DNA from 2 places in the Paenibacillus sp. DP01 genome. Region 1 is predicted to be linked to the other one. Evidence: a T-box and tRNA genes for the amino acid it is inferred to sense, from the RefSeq annotation. Region 1 holds a T-box; the other holds one or more tRNA genes.
The links. The T-box of region 1 lies ahead of argS (arginine--tRNA ligase). A T-box ahead of a tRNA ligase gene usually reads a tRNA of that ligase, here a tRNA-Arg.
Positions count from the first base shown of each region.

Region 2: it has a tRNA-Arg gene. The T-box ahead of argS (arginine--tRNA ligase) is inferred to sense a tRNA for this amino acid. The anticodon was not compared.

Region 1 is NZ_CP173059.1:2,322,695-2,326,341, forward strand. It holds gene ACH59B_RS10540 (nicotinate phosphoribosyltransferase) at 1-364, shown strand, start outside; gene ACH59B_RS10545 (molybdenum cofactor biosynthesis protein B) at 429-944, opposite strand; gene ACH59B_RS10550 (four-helix bundle copper-binding protein) at 1,208-1,537, shown strand; T-box leader at 1,615-1,873, shown strand; gene argS (arginine--tRNA ligase) at 1,934-3,647, shown strand, end outside.
Region 2 is NZ_CP173059.1:4,383,207-4,386,853, reverse strand. It holds gene ACH59B_RS19220 (cellobiose phosphorylase) at 1-1,077, shown strand, start outside; gene ACH59B_RS19215 (exodeoxyribonuclease III) at 1,153-1,917, opposite strand; tRNA gene ACH59B_RS19210 (tRNA-Arg) at 2,134-2,207, opposite strand; gene ACH59B_RS19205 (hypothetical protein) at 2,446-3,378, shown strand; gene tig (trigger factor) at 3,522-3,647, shown strand, end outside.

The DNA.
Region 1 (3,647 bases):
AGACAAGAAGAAAGGGAGAGCTGTAGCTGATTACATTTCTTTCCCGGATGAAGAACGTCCGCGTAATGGTAAGCGCCTGAAGCTGTTTAACCCTTTGCATCCATATATGAAGAAGTATGTTGAAAATTACGAAGCTGTACCGATGCTTGAACCTATTTTTTTAAATGGACAGAAGGTATACGAGCTTCCCGAACTGGATGAAATTCGTGCCTATCATGCTTCACAGTTGAAACTGTTTTGGCCAGAATATTTGCGGAAGCTGAATCCTGAAATTTATCGCGTAAATCTTAGCGAGAAGGTGTGGGAGCTAAAGCAAAAGCTGATTGATAGCTACATGCAGCCTGAAGTTGAAGAAAAAGAATAATGTGAAAAGGCACCTCATTCATATGGGGTGCCTTTTTGTGTCGGCGCATGTGTGGAATAAGAGCTTATTTATAAATTTCTCTCATCACATGTCGCAGTTCAGGGACAATAATGCGTTCCATTGCCAAACGAACGGCTCCGCGGGAGCCAGGCATAGAAAACACAGCTGTCTGGCCCACAGTACCCGCTACAGCCCGGCTTAATATAGCTGCTGATCCAATGTCCTCAGCAAAGCTTAAGTAACGGAAGATTTCACCAAAGCCAGGTAGTTCCTTATCCAGTAAAGAGGAGATGGCTTCATATGTAGTATCACGCGGAGAAATGCCAGTACCACCTGTTAAAAGTACAGCCTCGATGTCCTCATGTGCTGCAGCTTCGGTTACCAACTGTCGGATACCCTCATAGTCGTCTTTGACGATAACATATCGAACAACCTTATACCCATTCGTTTCTAGTAGTTCCTTGAGCAGTCGTCCCCCAGTATCGGTTTCCATGGTTCGTGTATCAGAGACGGTCACGACCATGCAGTTAACCTGCTGGGGAGACTCCCGTCGGTGCTCCTCTACAGATGTTATGTTCATTACAATCTTCACTCCTTGATTCATGGTTAAGCATATTCTTTTTTTACAATAGAGGAATGACCGACTGGATGCAAGTCAGCAACGAGGGATAAAAAGTTATGTGATTAATATCCTTGCGCTTGCACCTTGGAATATAGTACACTTCCTTACATAAGTCGGGATTTTCTGGGTTTATTTTGTTGAAAGCGCGAACATCAATTGATTAATTTCAAGGCTCAGCGGGTAATAGTACAGCAGGATCAACAACTGGGAGGTAATGTATTATGAATCATTCATACCAAAAATGCGTGGATGCTTGCCTGGAATGTATGAACGCTTGCAATGTATGCTATGTAGCAAGTTTGAAGGAATATGATTTAGCTATGCTGCGTGAATGTATTCGAGTGAGTAGGGAATGCGCAGAGATATGTGGGTTTGCTGCTCAAATGTTGCAGCGCGGAACGGATTTTGCCGAGGAAATCTGTGAGCTATGCGCCAAAGCCTGTGAGGTATGTGCTGCTGAATGCAGCAAGCATTCCCATAATCATTGCAAACATTGTGCAGAGGCCTGCCGTCATTGTGTTGAGGCTTGTCGCCAATTGGTGGCAGTGTAATTACATATACAGAACTAGTCCCTGAAGAGGGAATAAAAGGTTGCTTTCTACTAAATAGGTTTGTATAATGGTGGGAATTAACGTCAAGGAACGGGAGAGTAGCAACGGAACCGTATCATTACAGCGAGCCGGAAGAGGTGGAAGCCGGTATGAAATCCGATGTGAAGCGCACCCGGGAGACGGTTGATCCAACGATAAGAACTTCTAGTAGATCAACCCGGCTGACACCGTTATTTGTCAATGGAGTGAAATCGCGATTTGTGTAAGCTAGCTTTATCCACACAACCGATTTACAAAGAGTGGTACCGCGGGGATATCGAAGTTCTCGTCTCTTGATTATATCAAGAGGCGAGGGCTTTTTTTTGTTAGATCCTATAAAAAGAAGGAGAGAGGAACATGTTGTTGATGATTGCTACCCAAGCTATTTTAGCTCATACGGGCTTGGAGGAGAAAGAAGTTTTATCTTTATTCGAGGTGCCTCCGCAGCCTGAATGGGGAGATGTGGCGTTTCCCTGTTTTGTGCTGGCTAAGAAATTTCGAAAGTCTCCACAGCATATTGCAATGGAATTGGCAGAGCTAGTAAGCCATGAAGCGGGTCTAACCGCTACAGCATCGGGTGCCTATGTAAATATTACATTGGATCGATCTGTTCATATTCCACCGATGCTAGCTGAATTGAGCAAGACTGAGTTTCTCAAGCCCAATATTGGGCATGGACAGCGAGTAGTAATTGATATGTCCTCGCCCAATATTGCCAAACCATTTGGTATCGGTCATCTTCGCTCTACTGTTATCGGTGCCGCCTTGTATCGCATACTTGGTGAAACCGGATATGTACCGATTAGTGTGAATCATCTAGGGGATTGGGGAACACAATTTGGCAAGCAAATTGCGGCCTATAAAAGATGGGGTAATGAAGAGCAGCTACAACAGGATCCGATCGGGGAATCATTGAAGCTATATGTCCGTTTTCATCAGGAGGCTGAGCATGACCCGTCTTTGGAGGATGAAGGCCGCGAGTGGTTCCGACGTTTGGAGCACGGGGATACTGAGGCTCAACAACTATGGGAGTTTTTTGTTGAAGTCAGTCTGGGTGAATTTGATCGTATGTACCAACGCCTTAACATTTCGTTTGACCATGTGTTGGGGGAAAGCTTTTACAATGATAAAATGCAGGCAGTTGTTGCCCAATTAAGAGCAAAAGGATTGCTGGAGGAAAGTGATGGAGCCCTTGTGGTTCGTCTGGAAGACGAGCAGCTGCCGCCGTGTCTTATTTTGAAGAAGGATGGGACTACCATTTATCCCACCCGTGATCTGGCAACAGCGATTTATCGTCATGAAGTGATGAAGGCTGATCGGCTGCTGTATGTCGTTGGCGGGGAACAGAAGTTACATTTCCAACAGGTATTTGCGGTGCTCAAGCATGCAGGGGAGGCATGGGCAGAGCAATGTGAGCATGTACCGTTTGGTTTAATGCGGTTTGCAGGCAAAAAAATGTCCACAAGACGCGGCAAGGTGGTGAAACTGGAGGAAGTGCTGGATGAAGCTGTAGCGCGTGCTCAAGCCATTATTACGGAGAAGAATCCCAATTTGCTGGAACAAGAGGCAATAGCTGAAGACGTCGGCATCGGCGCAATTATTTTTGGCGATTTAAAAAATAACCGTCTGAATGAAGTGGATTTTTCGTTGGAGGAGGCATTGACCTTCGAAGGTGAGACTGGCCCTTATGTTCAGTATACCCATGCGCGTATACGCAGCCTTCTGGAGAAAGCTCGCGCTCGCGCTGAGGTTGATTCTAATTCCAGTGACAACGTCCTTGGTCAAGAAGGGCATTCTCCTGATTTGAATATCGTTTCGGATGAAATGCTGGGTGACGCAGGTTGGGCCTTGCTTAAGCAGTTGGACCGTTATCACGGGCAGCTGATACGTGCTGCTCAGCAACTGGAACCTTCGGTTATTGTTAGATTTGCATTGGATACAGCACAGGCGTTCAACCGTTTTTACGCTAAGGAAAGGATTGTCGATGGTGGACAGTGGCGCATTCAGTTGGCGGAACAGACTGCAGATATGCTGGCAAGTACACTGCGACTTCTTGGACTGAAAGCCCCTA
Region 2 (3,647 bases), 2.1 Mb from region 1:
GATGCGGAGCCTGGGAATGGTAGTGACGATCATGGCTTCTGGTCACGGATTTCGGATGCTAGAGAAGCATACCGTGAAACGGTTCGCTTTGGATTTGAAGGGACAGAAGCAGCATTGTCGTTTGCTGATGTACTGGAGTTTTTGCAGCGGGCTGAACGTAAGATTCAAGAGGGAATGGATAAGGCTCTGCGTATAGGAAAGGGGATATACCCAACCTTCTTTTATTATGAAGCCAAAGAATTCGAGGTACAGCAGGATGAGAACGGGGGGGTGTTTGTAAATATACATTCCTTTAAACGCAAGGATATACCGTTCTTCCTGGAAGGACCAACCCGGGCTATGAAAGTAACTGGCGACATTGTAAATGGGAGGAAGCTGTATCGACTTATCAGACAGAGCGAGCTTTACGACAAAAAGCTGGGTATGTATAAGGTGAATGAGAGTCTGGCGGGACAGCCGTTTGAACTGGGCCGTTCCAGAGCTTTCACGCCAGGGTGGCTGGAAAATGAATCGATATTTATGCATATGGAATATAAATATTTACTTGAGTGTTTAAAGGTGGGTCTATACACTGAATTTTTTGCAGACATCCAAAAAGCGCTACCCCCTTTTATGGACGCTGCGATCTATGGAAGAAGTACGCTGGAAAACAGTTCCTTTATTGCTAGCAGTGCTAATCCTGATGCAAGTTTGCATGGAACGGGCTATATTGCGAGGCTGAGTGGATCAACGGCAGAATTTATTCATATGTGGCTATGGATGATGACAGGCGGGCAGCCATTTGGCTATGATTCTAGGGGGCTTACCTTGAAGCTGGAGCCCAAGTTGCCAGGCTGGCTGTTCACAGCTACAGGTGAGTTAACCTTCTGCTTTCTCGGAAGCTGCCAGGTGACGTATTATAATACAAGTCGCATGGATACTTACGCGCCGGACTGCATAGTGAAACAGTATATACTGCATTATAGCAATGAGGAACAGAAGACAATAAACCAGGCTGTATTAGACCCAAAAGAGGCTCAGGATGTGAGAGACCGGCTGGTTTCTCGTATCGAGGTGCATCTGGAGAGATTGCTTTAATTCATTTAAGCCGTCATGCTGCAAAATAGAGCATGACGGCTTTTTAAGACCCTAATTTCTTGTATTAGTGCGGAATTACGCGGAAATATCTTGCAAATCTAATATAACAGGGCAGTGGTCACTGCCTGTAATATGGCAATCAATACTCGCATCTATTAAAAGCGGACGAAGCCGCTCTGAGACGAGGAAGTAATCAATCCGCCAGCCGATATTCCGTTCTCTCACCTTTGGCATATAGGACCACCAGGAATAAACATCCGTTCGATCAGGATAAAAATATCTGAAGGTGTCTATAAATCCAGCGTTGAGCAGCTGTGACATGCGGTCTCGTTCCTCGGGCGTGAAGCCAGCATTTCCGTAGTTGGCTTTGGCATTTTTGAGATCGATCTCCTGATGAGCCACGTTCAAGTCTCCGCAAATGATGACAGGCTTCAGAGTGTCTAGTTGTTGCAGATAGTTGCGAAAACGGTCTTCCCATTCGAGCCTGTATGGCAATCGGGATAAATCCCGTTTGGTATTCGGTGTGTACACATTGACAAGATAAAATTTTTCAAATTCCAGCGTAAGGGTTCGACCCTCCGGTTCTTCATTTTCTTCGAGTCCATAATGCACAGAGAGCGGCTTGATTTTGGTGAAAATAGCTGTGCCAGAATACCCTTTTTTCTCAGCATAATTCCAGTATTGCATGTATTCCTCCATGTTCTCCATGAGGATTTGTCCTTCTTGAAGCTTCGTTTCCTGTACGCAAAAAATATCGGCATTCGTTTCTTTTAGATAAGTATAGAATCCTTTGGTTACACAGGCTCTTAAGCCATTTACATTCCAAGATATTAATTTCATTTGATTAAACTCCTTACTACTCCACGCAGTCAAGCGGTGTAATGGGTATATCCTCGATTAAAAGGCTGTCCCAGACAAGCGCTCGAACAGCGCTACGGAAACAGCCTTTTCTACATTAAAATAGGTTGTAATACGATGCTGGGCTCCAACGTTCACGGTGGGTCCTATTTCGCTGGAAAATAAAAAAAGCTTCCTAAATAGGAAGCTTCGGCTATACGTCCCAGGAGGGATTCGAACCCCCGACCGACGGCTTAGAAGGCCGTTGCTCTATCCAGCTGAGCTACTGGGACATAAAATTCAAGCGAATATTAATATATCATATGGATGGAAAAGATTCAAGTCTTATTTTGCATTTATCGTTTATTTGGGCTCTACACCACATAAATTCAGACTACACATCGTTTTTTTTGCCTTATAAAAGGGTATGTTAGAATACAGGTGAATATGTTGAAGACGAGTGGTTGAACTTCGGCTGCTGTTTCTCATATAATCTACAAATACTTTAGCTTGCGGAGGAGAGGGGGTGCCTTGAAAATAAAGGACTCCAAGGTGACGACAAAAGAAAATAATATCGTATTGTTTCCGAAGACACTGGACTACTATCAAATTCAACTTACGGTGATGCTTGAAAACGAACGTTACGGAGAGGCGATGGCGATGCTGCGCTTTTTGATGCAGTGTCAGGGACAGGAGCAGAAACAATACGATGAATGGAACGCTCTATCACAATGGTTGGAAGCTGCATTTCCACAGTATGCTGACAGCGGAGCGGTAACGGACAATGTGGAAGAAGACGAAGTCAGTGAAGTTGAGTTGGCTCGCCGTCATGCACGTTTTAAGCAGGAACAGAATGCAGGCTACGGTAACAAGCTTTTGCAGATGGCTATGGATCAACCGTTATCCGAACAGACGATTCTAGCTTTGGAACAGCTATCCTACTTGGAACTGCCGGAGATCGACGATGCTTTGCTTCGCTGGATTACTGAACGGGAAATCCATCCTCTTCTTCAATTCCGTGTTCTACAGACATTGAGACGCCGCGGAATGGAAGGAACGATAGAAATCAGACGGGGTGATGAACAGACGGAAATCGATATTGAAACGGTTCCGTTACAGCCTGATGAGTTTCCAGAGGCGATTATGCGTATTTTGGAACGGGTAGCCGACCAGACTGAAGTGCATGAGCCCACACTATTCTATTTTGCACAGGAGCTGTGGTCACAGTTTGTGATGGCCGTGTACGGTACGAAAGATTATAGATCAATGTTGGTAGAAGAGGACGGAATGCCGGATATTTGGGCAGCAGCACTCCATCAGACCGTTTCGGAAAGTTTGAACGGGAACAATAATGAAGAAGAAACCCGCGCTATATATGGCATTACAGATGCACTGCGCTTCCGTTTTGAGCAAGCATATCGGTCGATGCGATTATTCGTAGCGGCGGGAATGAACACTCCTTAATGACCGGAAACGTTTACCTGTTAAAGCATTCAAGGGCTGCTCTTGAAAAAGACAGTAATGTTAGATATACTATAGTGGTTATTTTGTGTGCGTTGATTGTAATGAAAACTAAGTGAAGATTTTGTTGGAGGGGAAAGCATAAAATGAAAGCAACTTGGGAGAAAATAGAGAAGAACCTTGGGGTTCTTGAAGTTGAGGTAGACGCGGATCGTGTAGCCGCTGCACTCGACAAAGCTTTTAATAAAGTGGTTAAACAAGTAAGCGTACCA